2 regions of the Eubacterium sp. Marseille-QA0814 genome follow, and region 2 is predicted to be linked to the other one. Evidence: a T-box and tRNA genes for the amino acid it is inferred to sense, from the RefSeq annotation. Region 2 holds a T-box; the other holds one or more tRNA genes.
What was found. A T-box is a leader RNA that pairs with one kind of tRNA and senses whether it is charged. The one in region 2 lies ahead of pheS (phenylalanine--tRNA ligase subunit alpha), so its partner is inferred to be a tRNA-Phe.
Positions count from the first base shown of each region.

Region 1: it encodes a tRNA-Phe, which carries the amino acid that the T-box ahead of pheS (phenylalanine--tRNA ligase subunit alpha) is inferred to sense. The anticodon was not compared.

Region 1 covers NZ_CBCPMG010000001.1:1,885,199-1,889,864, reverse strand. Annotated here, with positions in the region: rRNA gene ACQY63_RS08745 (23S ribosomal RNA) at 1-981, shown strand, start outside; tRNA gene ACQY63_RS08740 (tRNA-Asp) at 1,055-1,128, shown strand; tRNA gene ACQY63_RS08735 (tRNA-Val) at 1,215-1,287, shown strand; tRNA gene ACQY63_RS08730 (tRNA-Thr) at 1,492-1,564, shown strand; tRNA gene ACQY63_RS08725 (tRNA-Tyr) at 1,667-1,748, shown strand; tRNA gene ACQY63_RS08720 (tRNA-Met) at 1,791-1,864, shown strand; tRNA gene ACQY63_RS08715 (tRNA-Phe) at 1,871-1,943, shown strand; gene ACQY63_RS08710 (aminotransferase class I/II-fold pyridoxal phosphate-dependent enzyme) at 2,189-3,880, shown strand; gene ACQY63_RS08705 (hypothetical protein) at 4,105-4,666, shown strand, end outside.
Region 2 covers NZ_CBCPMG010000001.1:722,987-738,448, reverse strand. Annotated here, with positions in the region: gene ACQY63_RS03440 (helix-turn-helix domain-containing protein) at 50-754, opposite strand; gene ACQY63_RS03435 (IS3 family transposase) at 933-1,994, shown strand; T-box leader at 2,179-2,399, shown strand; gene pheS (phenylalanine--tRNA ligase subunit alpha) at 2,523-3,542, shown strand; gene pheT (phenylalanine--tRNA ligase subunit beta) at 3,561-5,978, shown strand; gene dtd (D-aminoacyl-tRNA deacylase) at 6,188-6,634, shown strand; gene queA (tRNA preQ1(34) S-adenosylmethionine ribosyltransferase-isomerase QueA) at 6,760-7,803, shown strand; gene ACQY63_RS03410 (NUDIX hydrolase) at 7,831-8,088, shown strand; gene aroA (3-phosphoshikimate 1-carboxyvinyltransferase) at 8,363-9,640, shown strand; gene ACQY63_RS03400 (MerR family transcriptional regulator) at 9,897-10,301, opposite strand; gene ACQY63_RS03395 (aldo/keto reductase) at 10,404-11,291, shown strand; gene ACQY63_RS03390 (ketopantoate reductase family protein) at 12,262-13,221, shown strand; gene ACQY63_RS03385 (hypothetical protein) at 13,431-15,440, shown strand.

The DNA of each region.
Region 1 (4,666 bases), 1.2 Mb from region 2:
TAACGGTCCTAAGGTAGCGAAATTCCTTGTCGGGTAAGTTCCGACCCGCACGAAAGGCGTAATGATTTGGGCACTGTCTCAACAATGCATCCGGTGAAATTGAAGTACCAGTGAAGATGCTGGTTACCTGCGCCAGGACGGAAAGACCCCATGGAGCTTTACTCTAGCTTGATACTGGGATTCGATATTGTATGTACAGGATAGGTGGGAGACTAGGAAACGGGAACGCCAGTTTTCGTGGAGTCACCCTTGGGATACCACCCTTGCAGTATTGGGTTTCTAACATGCAGCCGTTATCCGGCTGGTGGACAATGTCAGGTGGGGAGTTTGACTGGGGCGGTCGCCTCCGAAAGAGTATCGGAGGCGCTCAAAGGTTCCCTCAGAATGGTCGGAAACCATTCGCAGAGTGCAAAGGCATAAGGGAGCTTGACTGTGACACCGACGGGTGGAGCAGGTACGAAAGTAGGACTTAGTGATCCGGTGGTATAAAGTGGGATTGCCATCGCTCAACGGATAAAAGCTACCCTGGGGATAACAGGCTTATCACTCCCAAGAGTTCACATCGACGGAGTGGTTTGGCACCTCGATGTCGGCTCATCGCATCCTGGGGCTGTAGTAGGTCCCAAGGGTTGGGCTGTTCGCCCATTAAAGCGGTACGCGAGCTGGGTTCAGAACGTCGTGAGACAGTTCGGTCCCTATCCGGCGTGGGCGTAGGATATTTGAGAGGAGCTGTCCTTAGTACGAGAGGACCGGGATGGACTGACCTCTGGTGTACCTGTTGCATTACCAAATGCATCGCAGGGTAGCCAAGTCGGGACGGGATAAACGCTGAAGGCATCTAAGCGTGAAGCCCCCCTCAAGATGAGATATCCCATTCGTAAGAATTAAGACCCCTTGAAGACTACAAGGTTGATAGGTCAGAGGTGGAAGTGCAGTAATGCATGCAGCTGACTGATACTAATAGGTCGAGGGCTTATCCATGAAGGAAGGAAAGAGGAGTTATCTCCGGATGTAAAGATTTTTCAGTGTGTGGTTTTGAATGTATAATTCAGATGGCCCGGTGGCTCAGCTGGTTAGAGCGCCGCCCTGTCACGGCGGAGGTCGTGGGTTCGAACCCCATCCGGGTCGCTAAAAAAGAAAAGAAACTGATGCGAGGAGGTCGAAAGCAGTAAGCACGCTTTCTCAACCTCTTTTATTTTTATCAAAAAAGAAATGGGATCTTAGCTCAGCTGGGAGAGCATCTGCCTTACAAGCAGGGGGTCACAGGTTCGAGCCCTGTAGGTCCCACTAAATGCAGAAATGCATTGTGGAAGACATTTCCGAAGATGATTGCATCGCAAAAGAAAACCATGTTTCCAAGCGGCACGCAATCAAAAATAAATACGCCGATGTGGCTCAATTCAGGCTTATTGACTTTGTCAATAAGAGGAGAGCAGTCAAGGGAAGCTTGGCTCTGCCAATTGAGCAGAAAGGTTGATAAAAAATAAATACGCCGATGTGGCTCAATTGGCAGAGCAGCTGATTTGTAATCAGCAGGTTAACGGTTCGAGTCCGTTCATCGGCTTTCTTGGAAAGAGGAAGTCATTAAGAAAAGCCAAAGATTCAGAAGTCATGAATGATGATTTTGGTGAATCATGGAAAGGCAGTTCACTTTCTAAGTTATAATGGGCAGATTCCCGAGTGGCCAAAGGGGGCAGACTGTAAATCTGTTGGCACCGCCTTCGAAGGTTCGAATCCTTCTCTGCCCAGTATTGCAAACAAGCAAGAAAAGAAATATAATAGAATAACAGCGCGGGGTGGAGCAGTCTGGAAGCTCGCCGGGCTCATAACCCGGAGGTCATAGGTTCAAATCCTATTCCCGCAACTCAATGCCCAGTTAGCTCAGTTGGTAGAGCAGAGGACTGAAAATCCTCGTGTCTCTGGTTCGATTCCGGAACTGGGCATTTGTTATGTGAAACTGTAGATGTTACCCGGTAATGTCTACAGTTTTTCTTTTATCATTTTTATTGTTTTAGAAATGTTTAGAAAAATTAGTTTATATGTTTTGGAGGCGTTGTTAATGTATTTTTTGTATATTTTACTTTGCTAGTTACTTATTAGCATTTATGTTATAATCAAAGTTATGAGTAAAGAGAGTTTATATAGTAAATTAATTGAATATAGCAAAAATGGAAGATATCCATTGCATATGCCAGGACACAAGCGACAGAGAAAATTATTTGATTTTAATAAAGCGTTTGTTGGTGATGAAGATTTTTTTAATAAGCCAGTTGATAACTCGGTTAACGAGTTAAATGAAGATAAAGAAATAAGTGTATATGTTAATAACCAATATGATCCCTTTGATATAGACATAACAGAAATAAATGGTTTTGATGATTTGCATCATCCTGAGGGAATAATAAAAGCTGCTATGGAAAATGCTTCAGATTTTTTTGGAACAAGGGCTACATTTTTTCTTGTTAATGGAAGTTCATGTGGAATTTTATCTGCAATTACCGCGGTTACAAATATAGGCGATACTATTATTTTAGGGAGAAACTGTCACAAATCAGCTTATAATGCTGTTCAGCTAAGAGATTTGAATGTTGAATATGTGTATCCTGAAATAGTTGAAGGGTTTAATATAAGTGGTGGTTATAAACCGGAAGAAATTGAACAAAAATTTGTCGAAGCAGAAAAGAAAAATATAAAAGTTAAAGCTGTTGTAATAACAAGTCCAACTTATGAGGGTATAGTTTCTGATATTAAAAAAATTGCAGAAATTGTTCACGGACACAATAGCATTCTTATTGTTGATGAAGCACATGGTGCTCATATGATTTTAAGTGATGAGTTTCCTACTTCGGCTTACAAATTAGGGGCTGATATTGTTATAGAAAGTGCACACAAAACGCTTCCTGCAATGACACAGACAGCCTTTTTACATATGCATGGGGACAAAGTTTCAGTAAAAGATGTTCAGAGGATGTTATCAGTTTATCAGTCAAGTAGTCCATCTTATGTACTTATGTCCAGCCTTGACAAATGTATAAGAGAGTTACCAACAAAAGGGCAAAAAGATGCTAACGAAATGTTAATAACTCTAAAGAAATTCCATAATAGAGTTAAAAATCTTAAAGTATTAAAAGTGTTAGATCGTAGTATTATAGGAAAAAACAGTGTGTATGATTTTGATATTTCTAAAATTGTTATTTTTCTTAATATGAAGTTGAGGAGTATAGAAAAAGATAATGTAGAATTAAATATTACAAAACTAAATAATACCGTATCAAGCAATACCGTATTAAGTGATACTGTATTAAACAATACCCTATTAAGTAATACAGTATCAGATAAAGCAGAAATAAATAATGCTAAATTAGATAACGCCAAAACAAATAATACTGAATTAAATACCGATAAAATAAATGAAACTTATGATGGAAAATATCTTGAGAGCATTTTAAGAGAAAAATATAATTTCGAAATAGAAATGTGTTCCAAAGATTATGTAATCGGTATGACTTCTATATGTGATAACATGGATGAGATATTAAGACTTGCTGATAATTTAGTGGAAATAGATAATTATATAGCTGATAAAATTAAAGATAAAAGTTTGTTAGAGCAAACAAATACTGAAATTTTATTAGAAAAAACGGAGCAGGTAATGACAATATATGAGGCATTATTATGCAAAAAAGAAAAAATAGATGTTTATAATGCTGTAGGTCGGATAAGTGCAGGATATGTGTATATTTATCCGCCTGAGATACCAATTATTGTACCAGGGGATTTAATTACAAATCAAATGTTGAAAAAAATAATGGAATATAAAATGTCTAATTTAAATATAAAGGGAATTGATAATGAAAAAATTATTGTTATCAAAAGATAAATTTTTTATATTTACATTAATTATTAATTTATGTAAATATTTGATTATTTATTATAAATATTTAATTAATCATTATGAATAATTGATTAGTTACTGTAAATGATTAATTACTTATTATGAACATATAGTAGATACTAAAGGTTAGATAATGAATGTGAAAAATTCTATTATTATAATTATTAGGAATGGTATGGATTATAGTATGCCTGTAAGTTGGAGGAGATATGTCAAAAATATTTTTTGTATTGGGAAAAAGTTGTAGTGGAAAAGATACAATTTTTAGATATTTGAAAAATAATAAGGAATTAAATTTAAAAACAATTGTTGGTTACACAACAAGACCAATGAGAGAAGGGGAACAGGAGGGTGTGGAATACCATTTTGTTAGTAGGGAAAAACTTGCTGAATATAGAAAACAGGGAAAAATTATTGAGTGCAGAGATTATGATACTGTGTACGGAGTGTGGAGTTATTTCACATTAGATGACGGTCAAATTAATTTGGGTGCGGATAATTACATTTATATAGGAACTTTGGAGTCTTACAATGCCATGGTTAAGTATTATGGAAAAGATGTGGTGGTACCTATATATGTAGAAGTAGAAAATGGTGAAAGATTAGAGCGTGCCATAAAAAGAGAGCGCTTGGAGAAAGAGCCAAAATACGCTGAACTTTGTAGAAGATTTCTTGCAGATGAGGAAGATTTTAAGGAAGAAAACATCAAAAATGCCGGTATTGAAAGAAGATACATGAATGATGATTTAGACAGATGTATTGCCGAGATTG
Region 2 (15,462 bases):
TTCCGTGTGAAAGACTAAATTCCACCCACTGTTAAAAATCAACCTAAATTTAAAAGTTTTTGATTGAAGGTTTGGAATCGTCTTTTCGTAACCTAAACTTTACCTTACGTTTTAAATCAATGTTTCTGGTAAGAAGGACACCCTGTTCAATGTAGTTGTAAAGTGTTTTCACACTGATGCCCAGTTCAGGATGATTGGTGACAATTACATATAGAGACTGTCCCTGTTCTATAAGGGGCGCAATCACGGCATTCATTTGAAGAGCCTGGTGTTTTGTGAGGTTTACACCGATTCTTGAAGAAGTACGGAGTTCCTCATATTTACGTTGTGCAAAAACAGCATCATAGCGATATTTATGTGGAATGCTACAGAGATGGAGTGGTTTATCACAACCATTGCAAACATAAGGAGCCCGGTCCACTCGTGAACAGGATTCCTTTACGAAAGATTTGCATACCTGATTACATTTATTGCAGGACGAACATTTGATATCACATAGGATAATCTTTTCACATACATTTGTCCGTTTACACCTAAATCTTCTGGTGCAAAAGTTGTGTGGATTATTAAATATCCGTTTGGGTTGAATGTCATCAACCCGGTGAAGACGAATCTCTTTTGAAATGGTAGTAGGATCCTTACAAAGATATTTGGCAATCTCCTTGAAGGAAAGACCTTCATTTAGAGAGTCTTCAATAAATTTACGGTCATCTAAAGTTAAGTGTTTCTGGTTTCCCGGTATAAGGTTAGACATGTGTACCTCCTTCTACCGTTATCAGAGAGCATGGAAAAAGCATACAGGTAAAGAGACAAATATGCAAATGGGTAGATGAAAATGGTGTGAAAGGTTAAATTCCACTTATGTAAAAGTAAATTCCACTGTGAAATGGGCATGCGGACGAAAAGTTGGACTGTGTAATGCCTGATATGTTATGAGGTACACACAAGAACAAATATCGACAGCACTTGTATTGTTAAAAGCCACAGGATCACCTGATAAAGTAATCCAGATCTTAGGTTATCCATCTTCACCGATGCTTTATCATTGGCGTAAAAAATATCCTGAATATTACGATGTTCCAAATCAAAAACATTGGAGACAAGCTCCAACTGAATTGAAACATAATGTAATTAAACGTTGCCTTATTAAAGGCGAGCCTGTAAAATTAGTGGCAGAAGAAATCGGATACACACCTTCCTTGGTATATAAATGGATTAGGGAGTATCGGGAGAAGGGATGTTTTCAACCCATGAAAAAAACTACTGCCAACATTAATGTAAGTCCAAATGATATCACATCTGCAGAAGATATCAATGAGCTCAAAGCTCAGATGCTCGATATGCAGATGGAAATAGATATTCTTAAAGAAACAATCAATGTATTAAAAAAAGACCCCGGCATCGATCAGACAGCTCTCACAAATCGGGAGAAGGCAGTGATAATCGATGCCTTGAAAAATAAGTATTCACTGCTGAATCTTCTTAAAAAACTTAAACTTGCAAAAAGCAGCTATTATTATCAAGAAAAAACCATTTATGCAGAAGATAAATACTCTGATCTTCGCAAAAGAATCATACAACTGTTTCATGAAAATCGAGATATATTTGGTTATCGAAGAATTCATATGCTGCTTCATCGTGAAGGTATAAAAGTTTCTGAAAAAGTGGTTCGCCGTATTATGAAGCAGGAAAAACTAATTATCAGACGAAAACGCAGACAGAAATATAACTCCTATAAAGGTGAAATAACACCTGCGGTGGAGAATGTTATAGATAGAGATTTCCATGCTACAAAACCGAATCAGAAATGGCTTACTGATATCACAGAGTTTTCTATCAAAGCAGGGAAAGTATATCTTTCTCCGATAATTGACTGCCTCGATGGTATGCCGGTGAGTTGGACTATAGGCACTTCTCCAAACGCAGAACTTGCCAACACTATGTTAAGGAATGCTATTGCTACTCTTAAATATGCGTTGGTATTGCAAAGATAGAATTAAATCAACACTCGGAGGACTTAGTCCTCTAGATTATAGAAGGAGTATAGGCATAGCGGTCTAAAAAAATGTCCGCATGCCCGGTGGAGAGTGAAATTTAAAATTTTAATTTTGGTAGTAAAATATGTTTTATTAGTTTGGTTGACACTAAAAAATATCTATGTTAAAATATTTTTCGTTGACAAAGGCATTGAATGTGCAAAGTAGGATATTTTTATTCTTTAAGAGAGAAAGACTCATCGGCTGGAAGGTCTTTTAAGTAACAAAAATATTTGAATTTCCCACAGGAGCCTCACTTGTGAAATCAAAGTAGCATGTGACGTTTAATACGCGTTAAGTATTTTGAGAGTTCACGTTTGTGAAAATAAGGGTGGTACCGCGGATAGATATTTCGTCCCTGCATTTTTATGCAGGGACTTTTCTTTTGCATAAAAATTTTTTAATTTTACATTTGTTTACCGTAAATATTAAATGGAAAACAAAGTGTAAAAAATATACTATATCTTATAGAAAGGATACTGTACAATGAAGGAAAGATTAGAAGCAATTAGAGAACAGGCAATTGCAAAAATCAAAGATGCCAAGGACATTAGTGTACTTAATGATGTAAGAGTAGAGATTCTTGGTAAAAAAGGACAGCTTACTGAAGTATTAAAAGGTATGAAGGATGTTGCCCCTGAAGACAGACCAAAAGTTGGTCAGCTTGTAAATGATACAAGAAAGCGTATTGAAGAAGAATTAGAAAATGTAAAGAAAGACCTTGAAGCAAAAGCAAGAGAGGCTAAGCTTAAAGCAGAAGTTATTGATGTTACTTTACCTGCAAAGAAAAATAAAGTAGGTCATAAGCATCCAAATACTTTAGCTTTAGAAGAACTTGAAAGAATTTTCGTAGGAATGGGTTACGAAGTTGTTGAAGGGCCTGAAGTTGAATTTGACCATTACAACTTTGAAGCTTTAAATATACCTGAAAATCATCCTGCAAAAGATGAACAGGATACATTCTATATAAATAAAAATATCGTACTTAGAACTCAGACTTCATCAGTTCAGGCAAGAGTAATGGAAAATACTCAGCCACCTATTAGAATTGTTAGTCCAGGTAGAGTATTTAGATCAGACCAGGTAGATGCAACTCATTCACCATCATTCCACCAGATTGAAGGTTTGGTAATTGATAAGAATGTAACTATGGCTGATTTAAAGGGTACTTTAGAGCAGTTTGCAAAAGAACTTTTTGGTGAAAATACAAAGATTAAGTTTAGACCACATCACTTCCCATTTACAGAACCAAGTGCAGAAGTTGACGTTACATGCTTTAAGTGTGGCGGTAAAGGATGTAGATTCTGTAAGGGTGAAGGCTGGATTGAAATTCTTGGTTGTGGTATGGTTCATCCACATGTACTTGAAATGGGTGGAATTGACCCTAATGAATATCAGGGATTTGCATTTGGTGTAGGTCTTGAAAGAATCGCATTACTTAAATACGAAATCGATGACATGAGATTATTATATGAGAACGATGACCGTTTCTTAAATCAGTTTTAATTAAAGGAGGGAATTATAATGAATACACCACTATCATGGATTAAGGCATACGTTCCTGACCTTGAATGTACTGATCAGGAATACATGGATGCAATGACTTTATCAGGAACAAAGTGCGAAGGTTTTGAAAGACTTGACGCTGACCTTGATAAAATTGTTGTTGGACAAATTGAAAAAATTGAAAAGCACCCTGATGCAGATAAATTAGTTATTTGCCAGGTTAATATTGGAACAGAAACAACTCAGATCGTTACAGGTGCAACAAATGTAAAGGAAGGTTTAAAAGTACCTGTTGTATTAGACGGTGGTAGAGTTGCAGGAGGACATGATGGAAAGAAAACTCCTGGTGGAATCAAAATCAAAAAAGGAAAACTTCGTGGTGTTGAATCAAACGGAATGATGTGTTCTATTGAAGAATTAGGTTCAACTACAGAATTTTATCCTGAAGCACCTGAAAATGGTATTTATATTTTTGATGACAGTGTAGAAGTAGGAGCTGATGCTGTAGAAGTATTAGGTTTACATGATACAGTTTTTGAATATGAAATTACATCTAACAGAGTAGATTGCTATAGCGTATTAGGAATTGCTAGAGAAGCTGCAGCAACATTTAGAAAGCCATTTGTTGCTCCTGAAGTTAAGGCTGTTGGAACAACAGGTGATGTAAATGACTACATCAAAGTAGAAGTAAAGGATGCAGAGCTTTGCCCAAGATACTGTGCTAAGGTTGTTAAAAATGTAAAGATTGCTCCATCACCTGAATGGATGCAGAGAAGACTTAGTGCCTGTGGTATCAGACCAATTAATAACTTAGTTGATATTACAAACTATGTTATGGAAGAATTTGGTCAGCCAATGCATGCGTATGATCTTTCAACAATCAAAGGAAACAAGATTGTGGTACGTCGTGCAGAAGACGGTGAAAAATTCACAACATTAGATGGACAGGAAAGAACATTAGACAGAGATATGCTTATGATTTGTGATGAAGAAAAAGCAATCGGTTTAGCTGGAATCATGGGTGGAGAAAACTCAATGATTACAGATGATGTTCAGGATATGTTATTTGAAGCTGCATGCTTTGATGGTACAAATATCCGTCTTTCATCTAAGAGAGTTGGTCTTAGAACTGACGCATCAGGAAAGTTTGAAAAAGGACTTGATCCTAACAATGCAGAAGCAGCTATTAACAGAGCATGCCAGTTAATCGAAGAATTAGGCGCAGGTGAAGTAGTTGAAGGAATGGTTGATTTCTATCCTGAAAAGAAGGAAGAACATCAGATTAAATTTGATCCTGATTATGTAAATAATCTTATTGGATTTGATTTAACAGAAGAAGAAATGATTAGCTACTTCCCAGCTTTAGAATTAGAATATGATAAAGAAACAAAGATGATTACAGTTCCTACATTTAGACAGGACTTAATCGGCATGTGTGATATTGCAGAAGAAATTACAAGATTCTACGGATATGATAAGATTCCTACAACATTACCTTCAGGAGAGGCAACTTCAGGAAAATTATCAGAAAAATTAAGAATTGATGAACTTGCAAGAAGTGTTGCTTTATACTGTGGTTTCTCACAGGGAATGACATATTCATTTGAAAGTCCAAAGGTATTTGATAAATTACTTTTACCTGAAGACAGTGAATTAAGAAAAACAGTTACAATCTCAAATCCTTTAGGAGAAGACTTCAGTGTTATGAGAACAACATCTCTTAACGGTATGCTTACATCACTTGCAACAAACTACAACAGACGTAACAAAGATGTAAGATTATTTGAAATGGGTAATATTTATATTCCAAAGGCATTACCTGTAACTGACCTTCCAGATGAAAGAATGCAGTTTACATTAGGATTCTACGGAAATGGAGATTTCTTCACAATGAAAGGTGTTGTAGAAGAATTTTTAGGACAGGTTGGAATTGACAAAGACATTTCTTATGATGCAAAGGCTGGTAAGACATTCTTACATCCTGGCAGACAGGCAAATGTTGTATACAATGACACAGTTATTGGATACTTAGGAGAAGTTCATCCAACAGTTTGCGAAAATTACAATATGAAAACAAGAGCATATGTTGCTGTTATTGATATGCCATACATTTACGAAATGGCTAACTTTGATAAGAAGTATGAAGGAATTGCAAAATTCCCTGCTGTTTCACGTGATATTTCAATGGTTGTACCAAAAGAAATTTTAGTTGGTGACATTGAAGCAGTTATTAAGCAGCGTGGTGGAAAAATCCTTGAAAGCTATAGCTTATTTGACATTTACGAAGGTGATCAGATTGAAAAAGGATTTAAGTCAGTTGCTTACAATATTGTATTTAGAGCAAAAGACAGAACTCTTGAAGAAAACGATATTGCAGGAGCAATGAAGAAAATTCTTAACGGATTAGAGCGTTTAGGAATCCAGTTAAGAGGCTAGGGTTTGACTATTATCCGATAAATGTTTATAGTCGAATAGTTATATTAAAAATATAAAAAAGATGAGTATTATTTTTTCCATATGAAGTGGGAGAGAAATATTCATCTTTTTTTGCTAGAAGAAATACTTTATTCCACCAACTAATGACAAAAATATAAGAATAGTGTAAAATAGATTAGTTGAAAATAATATGCAAGGAATGGTTTAATATGAAATTTGTAATTCAAAGAGTAAATAATGCAAGTGTAACAATTGATGAAAAAATTGTTGGAAAAATCAATAAAGGTTTTTTAGTGTTTATTGGGGTGTCAAATGATGATACAAAAGAAATCGCTGATAAGATGATTAAGAAATTAATAGGTATGCGTATATTTGATGATGAAAACGGAAAGACCAATTTGGCTTTAGCAGATGTTGATGGAGAACTTTTATTAGTGTCTCAGTTTACATTGTATGCAAATTGTAAAAAAGGCAACAGACCATCTTTTATTAATGCAGGTGCACCTGACATGGCAAATGAAATGTATGAGTACATAATTGAAAAATGCAGGGAAATGGTTAAGGTTGTTGAAACAGGCGAGTTTGGCGCTGATATGAAAGTTAAACTTGAAAATGACGGTCCATTTACAATAGTATTAGATAGTGAACAGCTATAAAAATAGTCCGTTTAATGTTGGAATATATTATTTAAAAAATTTAAAGTTAGTTTAAAAACAAAAATTAGATTTGATAGTTTTAAGTATAGATGAAAAGAGGAACAGTTATGAGTGACGCAGATAAAATGAGTTTACATGATTATTATTATGATTTACCGGAAGAATTAATTGCACAGGATCCATTAGAAGACAGAAGTAGTTCAAGATTAATGGTTCTTAACAAGAATACAGGTGAAGTGCAACATCATATTTTTAAGGAAATAATAGACTATTTACATGAAGGTGACTGCCTTGTTATAAATGACACAAAGGTGTTGCCGGCAAGACTTTATGGTAGCAAAGTAGGTACTAATGCAAAGATTGAAGTTTTATTATTAAAGAGACGTGAAAATGACGTTTGGGAAACTTTAGTAAAGCCTGGAAAGAAGTGTAAGCCGGGAACGGTTATTAGTTTTGGTGATGGACTTTTAATGGGTGAAGTAATTGACGTGGTTGAAGAAGGCAATCGTCTTATTCAGTTTAAGTACGAGGGAATATTTGAAGAGGTGTTGGATCAGCTTGGAGAAATGCCACTTCCACCTTATATTACACACAAGCTTGAAGACAAAAACAGATATCAGACAGTTTATGCAAAGTATGAAGGTTCCGCAGCTGCACCAACAGCAGGTCTTCATTTTACAAAGGAGTTGCTGGAGCAGATTAAGGAAAAAGGTGTAAAGATTGCACACGTTACACTTCATGTTGGACTTGGAACTTTTAGACCTGTAAAGGTAGAAAATATTCTGGAACATCATATGCATTCTGAATTTTATATGGTGGACGAAGAAGATGCCAAAATGATAAATGATACAAAGGCAAATGGTGGACGAGTTATTTCTGTTGGAACAACCAGCACAAGAACTCTTGAAACTGTGGCAGACGAAAATGGTGTGATTCATGCCGGCAGTGGTTGGACACAGATTTTTATTTATCCAGGTTACAAATTTAAGGCAATTGACTGCCTTATTACTAACTTCCATTTGCCAGAATCAACATTATTAATGCTTGTATCAGCGTTAGCTGGAAGAGACAATATCCTTAATGCTTACAAAACTGCTGTAGAAGAAAAGTATAGATTCTTTAGTTTTGGTGATGCAATGTTTATTACTAATGAAAGTGATGTAAAGTAATAGAATAAACTTTATAAGGGTGAAAATATGAGAGGATACAATGTAATAGTAGTATATAATGAAAATGCAGATAAAATATTGATGTGTAAAAGAAAAAAAGATCCGTATAAGGGATTAGCAAATTTTGTGGGTGGAAAAATAGAAAAAAACGAAAATGGACTTGATGCTGCATATAGAGAACTTGAAGAAGAAACAACCATAACAAAAGATGATATTATGCTTTTACATATAATGGATTTTACATATTATATTGAAACACTTAAAGGCGAGCTATTACAATTTTAAAACTAAATAATCAATTAATTAGGCGAAAATATTATAGTATCTTCTTAAATTTAAAAAACTATGATATTTTCGCTTATTTTTTTCATAATATATGTAAATACCACTTTCGAAAATGAAAAAAATTTAAAGTTACGAAAGTGATACCTTGAATAAGAAGTGTATTAAATGATATGATAGTAGCAGTTTGTAGGTTAAACGGATGATAGAAAATATATGACGTTGCAAATAGGTTATTAGAAAACGAATAATTTATCAAAAGAAAGAATAAGAAATTATGGAAAAATATACAGTAAAAAAAGTTATAAATAAGAAAGATATAAATGTTGAGGTACCGGGGTCAAAAAGTATTACAAACAGAGCATTAATGTTAGCTGCAATTTCAAATGGAAAATGTAAGCTTAGTGGCGTTTTATTTAGTGATGATTCAAGAGCTTTTTTGGACTGCCTGGATAAACTTGGCTTTAAACTGGAAATTGATGAAAATGCAAAAACAGTTGTGATTCAAGGGGAGAACGGAAGAATTCCAAATAATGAAGCTACAATAAATGTTAGAAGTGCAGGAACTGCAGCAAGATTTATGACAGTGTTACTTGCCGTATGTGGTGGAAAATATACATTAGAATCTTCTGAGCAAATGAAAAAAAGACCAATGAGTGAGTTACTTAACAAGCTTATGGAAAATGGTGTAGAAATAGAATATTTAGAAAAAGAAGGACATTTTCCTTTTAAATTAAATTCAAAGGGGATAGGTGAAACAAAAATATCAATCGATACCTCTAAAAGTAGTCAGTATGCAAGTGCATTGCTTATGGTAGCTGCAGTTAACGGAATGGAAGTTAATCTGACAGGTTCGAGACCAAATGGTGCTTACATAAAGATTACCCTTAGAATGTTAGAACAGTTTGGCATTAAATTTGAAAAAAATAACAATACATATAACATAAAAAAACAGGAAGTAAAATTGGATGCTTATGAGGTTGAGCCTGATATGTCGGCAGCATGCTATTTTTATGCCATGGCAATTTTACTTAAAGTGAAAAGTGTTGTAAAAGGTATTCATTTAAACTCTATGCAGGGTGATATTAAGTTTTTAACGGTTTTGGAAAAGTTAGGCTGTAAATTAACAGATACATCTGCTGGTGTTGAAGTTGATGGAGCAAGTATTGACAGCTATCCGGGAATCGAAATTGATATGTCTGACTTTTCAGATCAGGCACTTACAATGGCTGTTGTAGCTGCATTTGCAAACTCAAAAACTATTATTAAAAATATAGATCACATTAGAGGTCAGGAATCAGACAGAGTGGCAGTAATTGCAACAGAGCTGAAGAAACTTGGTTGTAAGACAGAAATTATTGAAGAGCCAGAAACGGACGTAGTTATTGAGCCGGGCGTTCTTCATGGATGTGAAATTGACACTTATGAGGATCACCGTGTGGCAATGAGTTTTGCAATGGCAGGGCTTGTAATTGATGGTGTCATTATAGACAATCCAATGTGTTGTAGGAAAACATTTGAGAATTATTTTGACGTATTGGAGAATATTTATTAAAATATAAGATTTAATATAATAGTAGTGCTATGAATTAAAATCAAATTTAATCTTAATATTAAAATTAAAACGTACTAAAGTATAAATAAATTTAAATTATAAGGAATGTCACTGAAACATTTTACATACTGAATGCGTGCTCATTTGCATCTAATTTATATTTGCACTAGGGGGGATTCCCAGTGGAATGTTTTTATGTAATAGAAAAATTAGAGAATTTATTATTATATAGAAATAGATGCGTAAAAATTTGTTGTTATTTTTTGTGCATTTCAGGAATAAGATTACTATAGTATTGAGTTTTACCAGATAAAACTTCGTCATAAAAGTTCTGTTTCCAATCTATATATTCAACTGCCTGTTGAAGCTTATTAATAGATTGAATCAGAGCTTCTTTTTTGTGGTTAAGTATGATTGTTCTCTCTGGAATTGAGGATTCTCCTTTTAAACAAAGTGCAAGATATTCTTTCATTTCAGCAATACTCATGCCACAGTTCTTTAGACAGTTTAAACTTTGAATCCATTTAATATCATGGTCATCGAATATTCGATAATTTCTTTTATCTCTTTTTACATTAGGTACAAGTCCTTCATTACAATAGAATTTTAAAGTCTCGTAGGTCATATCTGTCAATTTGCAAGCTTCTTTCATTGAATACATAAAATCCCTCCAAAAATTTAAAAAAAAACTTGACCGGTAGTAACTACCGACTGCTAGAATTGTATCATGACATAAATAGCAAATCAAGAAGGAGGTCAAAAAATGGAGTATATTACTTTAAGTAATGGTGTAAAAATGCCACAGCTGGGATACGGTGTTTATCAGGTAACAAAAGAGGAATGTGAGAGATGTGTTTTAGATGCTTTGGAAGTTGGCTATCGTAGTATAGATACAGCTCAAAGTTATTTTAACGAGGAAGAAGTAGGTCATGCGATTGAAAAATCTGGTATTGACAGAAAAGAAATTTTTTTAACTTCAAAAGTATGGATTGAACATTTTGGTTATGAAGAGTGTAAAAAATCTGTTTTGGAATCAATGGAGAAATTGCGTACCGACTATTTAGATTTAATGTTATTACATCAACCTTTTGGAGATACTTATGGAGCATGGAAGGCACTGGAAGAACTTTATGACGAAGGAAAACTCCGTGCTATTGGAATTTCTAACCATTATGTAGATAGAATGGTAGAGTTTGCAAACTTTACAAGAGTAAAACCTATGGTAAATCAAATGGAAACACATCCTTTGAATCAACAAAATAATTTAAAAGAATGGGCAGACAAATATGACGTTAAACTGGAAGCATGGGCACCATTTGGAGAGGGTAGAAATGGTCTTTTTGAAAACAAGGTTTTACGACAAATTGGTGAAAAGCATGGTAAAACAACTGCTCAGGTTATGCTAAGATGGCATATACAACGTGGTGTTATTGTAATTCCAAAATCTGTACACAAGGACCGTATGATTGAAAATTTCAATGTATTTGATTTTACATTGGACGAGACAGATATGAATAAGATTGCACAGATGGATACTGCTACAAGTTCGTTTTTCTCTCATCAGGATCCTGCAATGGTTGAATGGTTTGTAAAAATAGTAGAAGAGCGTAAAACACAACACGACAGTAGTAAAGAAAAGAAGAACTGGTAAGCAAATAGTGTATTTATGAAGTTTTTTGATTTTAAATGCTCATAAAGCATAATAAAGAATTTAATATAGACATTCAAATAATATTAGGTATAGAATGTAGGTGTTAAGTAAAGCACCTACATTTTTTAATTAGAAATAAATTGTAGGCATTGGTAAGTTTATATTTAGGAACTCTTTAAATATAAAATTGAGAAAGAAACGAATTAAAAAAATCCAGGGAGTACGACTTGTATTCTCAATATTACTTGCTATCGTTTTAAATCTTGGAGTAATTGGAATTGCCTATGCAATGTGTCTTGACTGGATTACAAGAGGCATAATTTTCTGGATTAGATTTAGAGGTGGAAAATGGAAGCAATTTAAAGTTATATAAATTAAAAGGTGAAAATTATGAAATTTAGAGTTTTAAAAATTTTTTAGCAGTTGCAATATGAAACAAATATTAGGCATTTATGTTTAGTAAATTAAATATTACAAGGAGGATTTGAAATGAGAAAATTAATTATGTTGTTATTGGCAGGTGTACTTATAATATCTATAGTAGGTTGCGGTAATACCCAAAGCAAAAATCAAAAAGTAACTACAGAATCGTCATCAGAATAAACATCAAAATAGGAAAATGCAAAAGATGATTCGACAAAAGATACAATAGCTGAAAATCAGAAAAATGCAAAAGCAGATAAGAAAGATATTGTAGTTTATTTTTCAGCAACGGGAACTACAAAAGGTGTAGCAGAAAACATTAATTTTTGTTCCGGGAATTATTACGTTAATCCCATTTTGTTATTGGTTGTGGATATTGGTATGTATGATGATTTCACTTGTGGTACATACTTTACAATAAGTCATGAGATTAAGTAAATTAAAAATAATTTCCACAAATTAGAAATACGAGATAATATATTTAATAATTTAACCTAGCATTTATATTACGGAATTACGATATAGAAACATTAGGAGAAAACTAGAGATGAAGATTAAAAAAGCAGCAATATTAGGAGCTGGAGCTGTGGGTTCTTATGTTATATGGGGACTGTCAAATAAGGACGGCATTGAATTAGGTGTTGTTGCAAAAGACAAACGAAATAAGAGATTAAAGAGTGAGGGCATTACAATAAACGGCGTTAAGTATAAGCCGAATGTATGGACACCTGAAGAGGCTGAAAATATTGACCTTTTAATAGTAGCTTTGAAATATGGCAATTTACCTGATACATTAGATGATATAGAAAAGATTGTAGGTGAAAACACAATTGTAATGAGCCTTATGAATGGTGTGGATAGTGAGGAGATTATTGGAAAAAGAATTAACCCTAACAATATTTTACATTCTTTTATTAAGGTTGCTTCCCAAAAGAAGGAGGATGGCTTTCATTTTGATCCTGAAACAACAATTGGGATAATTTTTGGAGAATTACAGCCACCTTATGAAAGTGAGCGAATAAAAGCAATAAACCATCTTTTTGATAATACGGGAATTCATTGGAGAGTGACAAAATTTATACAGGAAGAAATATGGGGAAAATTCAGACTTAATGTTTGCAACAACTTACCACAGGCAATTCTAGGTGCAGGTGTTGGCTGTTATCACGACAGTGAGCATATGAGTTTTATTAGAAAAGCCTTAAGAAGAGAAGTTGAAAGTATTGCAGAGGCTAAGGAAATAGATTTAAGCGTGATTGATGATTCCTCAGGTCGTGGAAGTGCAGTAAAAGCATCGGCACGTTATTCAACATTGCAAGATATAGATGCAGGCAGGCACACAGAAATTGATATGTTTTCAGGGGCGTTGGTTCGTATGGGAAAGGAACTTGGGATTCCTACACCGCACAATGAGTATACTTACCACATAATTAAAGCATTAGAAGAAAAAAATGACGGTATGTTTAATTATGAGGGTGATAATGACAAAGTTACATGGTCAAAATAAAAAATAAGTCAGAAATATTTTGAGTTAGATATTACTTTTCTTACCGGTTTGTCCGGTAAAAAATTTACTTATCAAGCATATAAAATATTTCTGATTTTTTTAATTTTAGCTCTTTTTTAATTTTATGCAATAAAAATTATTTTTTGTGAGTATAACAATTGAATAAGAAAAACTTACAAAAGTATTAGGAGAAAAGGGAGGAGTTTATATTGAACAAAAAATTATTAAAGTTATGCATTTCAATAGGGGTACTTTGTGGGATTATATTTATATCAAGTGGTAACGTACAGGCAAAAAATCAAAATTATTATGTGAACGGGAGTACGTTAACAGTGACAGGAAAAATTCCTAAAAATGCAAAATTTAAAAATGCAGGGAAAATTAAAAAGGTTGTTGTGAAAAAAGGGGTGAAAAAACTTCCAATAGAACCTTTTAAGAGTTGTAAAAAAGTAAAAGTGTTAGAAGTTCCGGGTGATTTGAAATTTTATGAATCATATTATACTCATTATTATCCGATAACAGTGAATATGGTAAAGTTTAATTCACCATTAACGTCTGAAAAAATGGTATGTTATTACAAAACAAAGACATACAAGGTTAGTAGTAAAGACAAAAAATACAAAAGTTTTAAAGGGATAATATACACAAAAAATGGCAAAAAATTCGTAGCAATGCCAACTGAAATGAAAAAATTAACAATACGAAAAGGGTGTAAAATAATAGATGTGAGCGGAATGACATATGAGTGTAATAATTATGCTAAGTATAATGATTGTGATGATGAGGGAGAAGATACTTCGTGTAAAAAGTTAAAGAAGATTGTATTACCTTCTTCTGTAAGTAAGTATGTTGGAAATGTTGAATTTAATCACATTATACAAGATGCAAAGGTAGTAATGAAAAATAAAAAATTAAAGCATGATAGCATACAGGTATTATTTAACTTTTTAGGTAAGGATAAATTCTTTTCAACATTAAAAAAGTACATAATTAAAAAAGGAGACTTTTATATTTACAACAAAAGTATATTGGTGGGATATACCGGTTGTATGTCAGTGGTTAATATTCCAGAAGGAGTTAAGTATGGAATCTGTCAGGCGCTAGGAAAACCATATGCAACATATGTAGTTTATGACCCAACGTATGCTATGATAAAGAAAGTAAATTTCCCATCATCGTATAAAGGAAAAAAATCTGATATTTGGAAAAAAAATAAGGATTGTTATGATTTTAATAATGAAATTGTAAAATGTGATCCTAAGCTATTTAAAATAGAAAGAGAATTATATTATTGCAAACATTACAAATCAAAAAAGGTAAAATTTGTAGCAACGAATGATTGTATAATGTCGTTTGACACAGGTGGAGGTATAAAAGTTTATGACATAAATGGTAATCTTTTACCTGATGCATCTTATTATAGTATAAAACTCAAAGAAGGTGAAAGTTTTACAGTACAGGTACCAGGGGATAAATTCTTTAAAAAATATGATTTTTTTGAAATTGGCGAAGTTGAAATGAAATTATATAATCAAAAAAATATATTTGAGTTTACTGATACGTATGACGAATTAATTATTGGTACAGGAGAACCACAATATTGGAATTTTTCTGTAAAAAAACAAAGAGCATATGTATCTCTAGTTTTTGGAGAAAACATAACCGGTAAAAAAATAAATGTTAATGTTAAATTACAAAAAAAGGAGAATAACAAGTGGAGCGATGTTACACATAATATAGGTAATTGGGAAGAAAATAAAAAATTAATAGAATGTGAATTACCAAAAGGTGAATATAGAGTTTACTTAGAAAGTCCTCTTGATTCTCAATACGAAATAAATACTCATCTGTATGGTATTAATAGAACACCAATATGCAAAGACAGGGGAAAGGCTGCTGATATAAGCGGTAATGATTATAACGAATTTCGTTTCTCATATAATGACGGAAAAGATGCATGGTTTAAATTAAAAAATAACAAAAAGAAGAAAATAATTATTAGTATTAATTCTATATGGGATGGTAAAGTTAAAGCTGAAGTGTTTAAGAAAGGTAATAATGTTGCAGAAAAGACAGTTACTCTTGATTGTACAAATCAGCCTGATAAATCAATTTCTAAAAGTATTACAATAGATAAGGGTGAATATTATCTTAGAATCCAGAGAGAAGATGTCTTAGATTATACTAAAGTAGGAATAGAACAAAATTCAATAAAGTAATCTTGAAAGCAAGTAACAAATT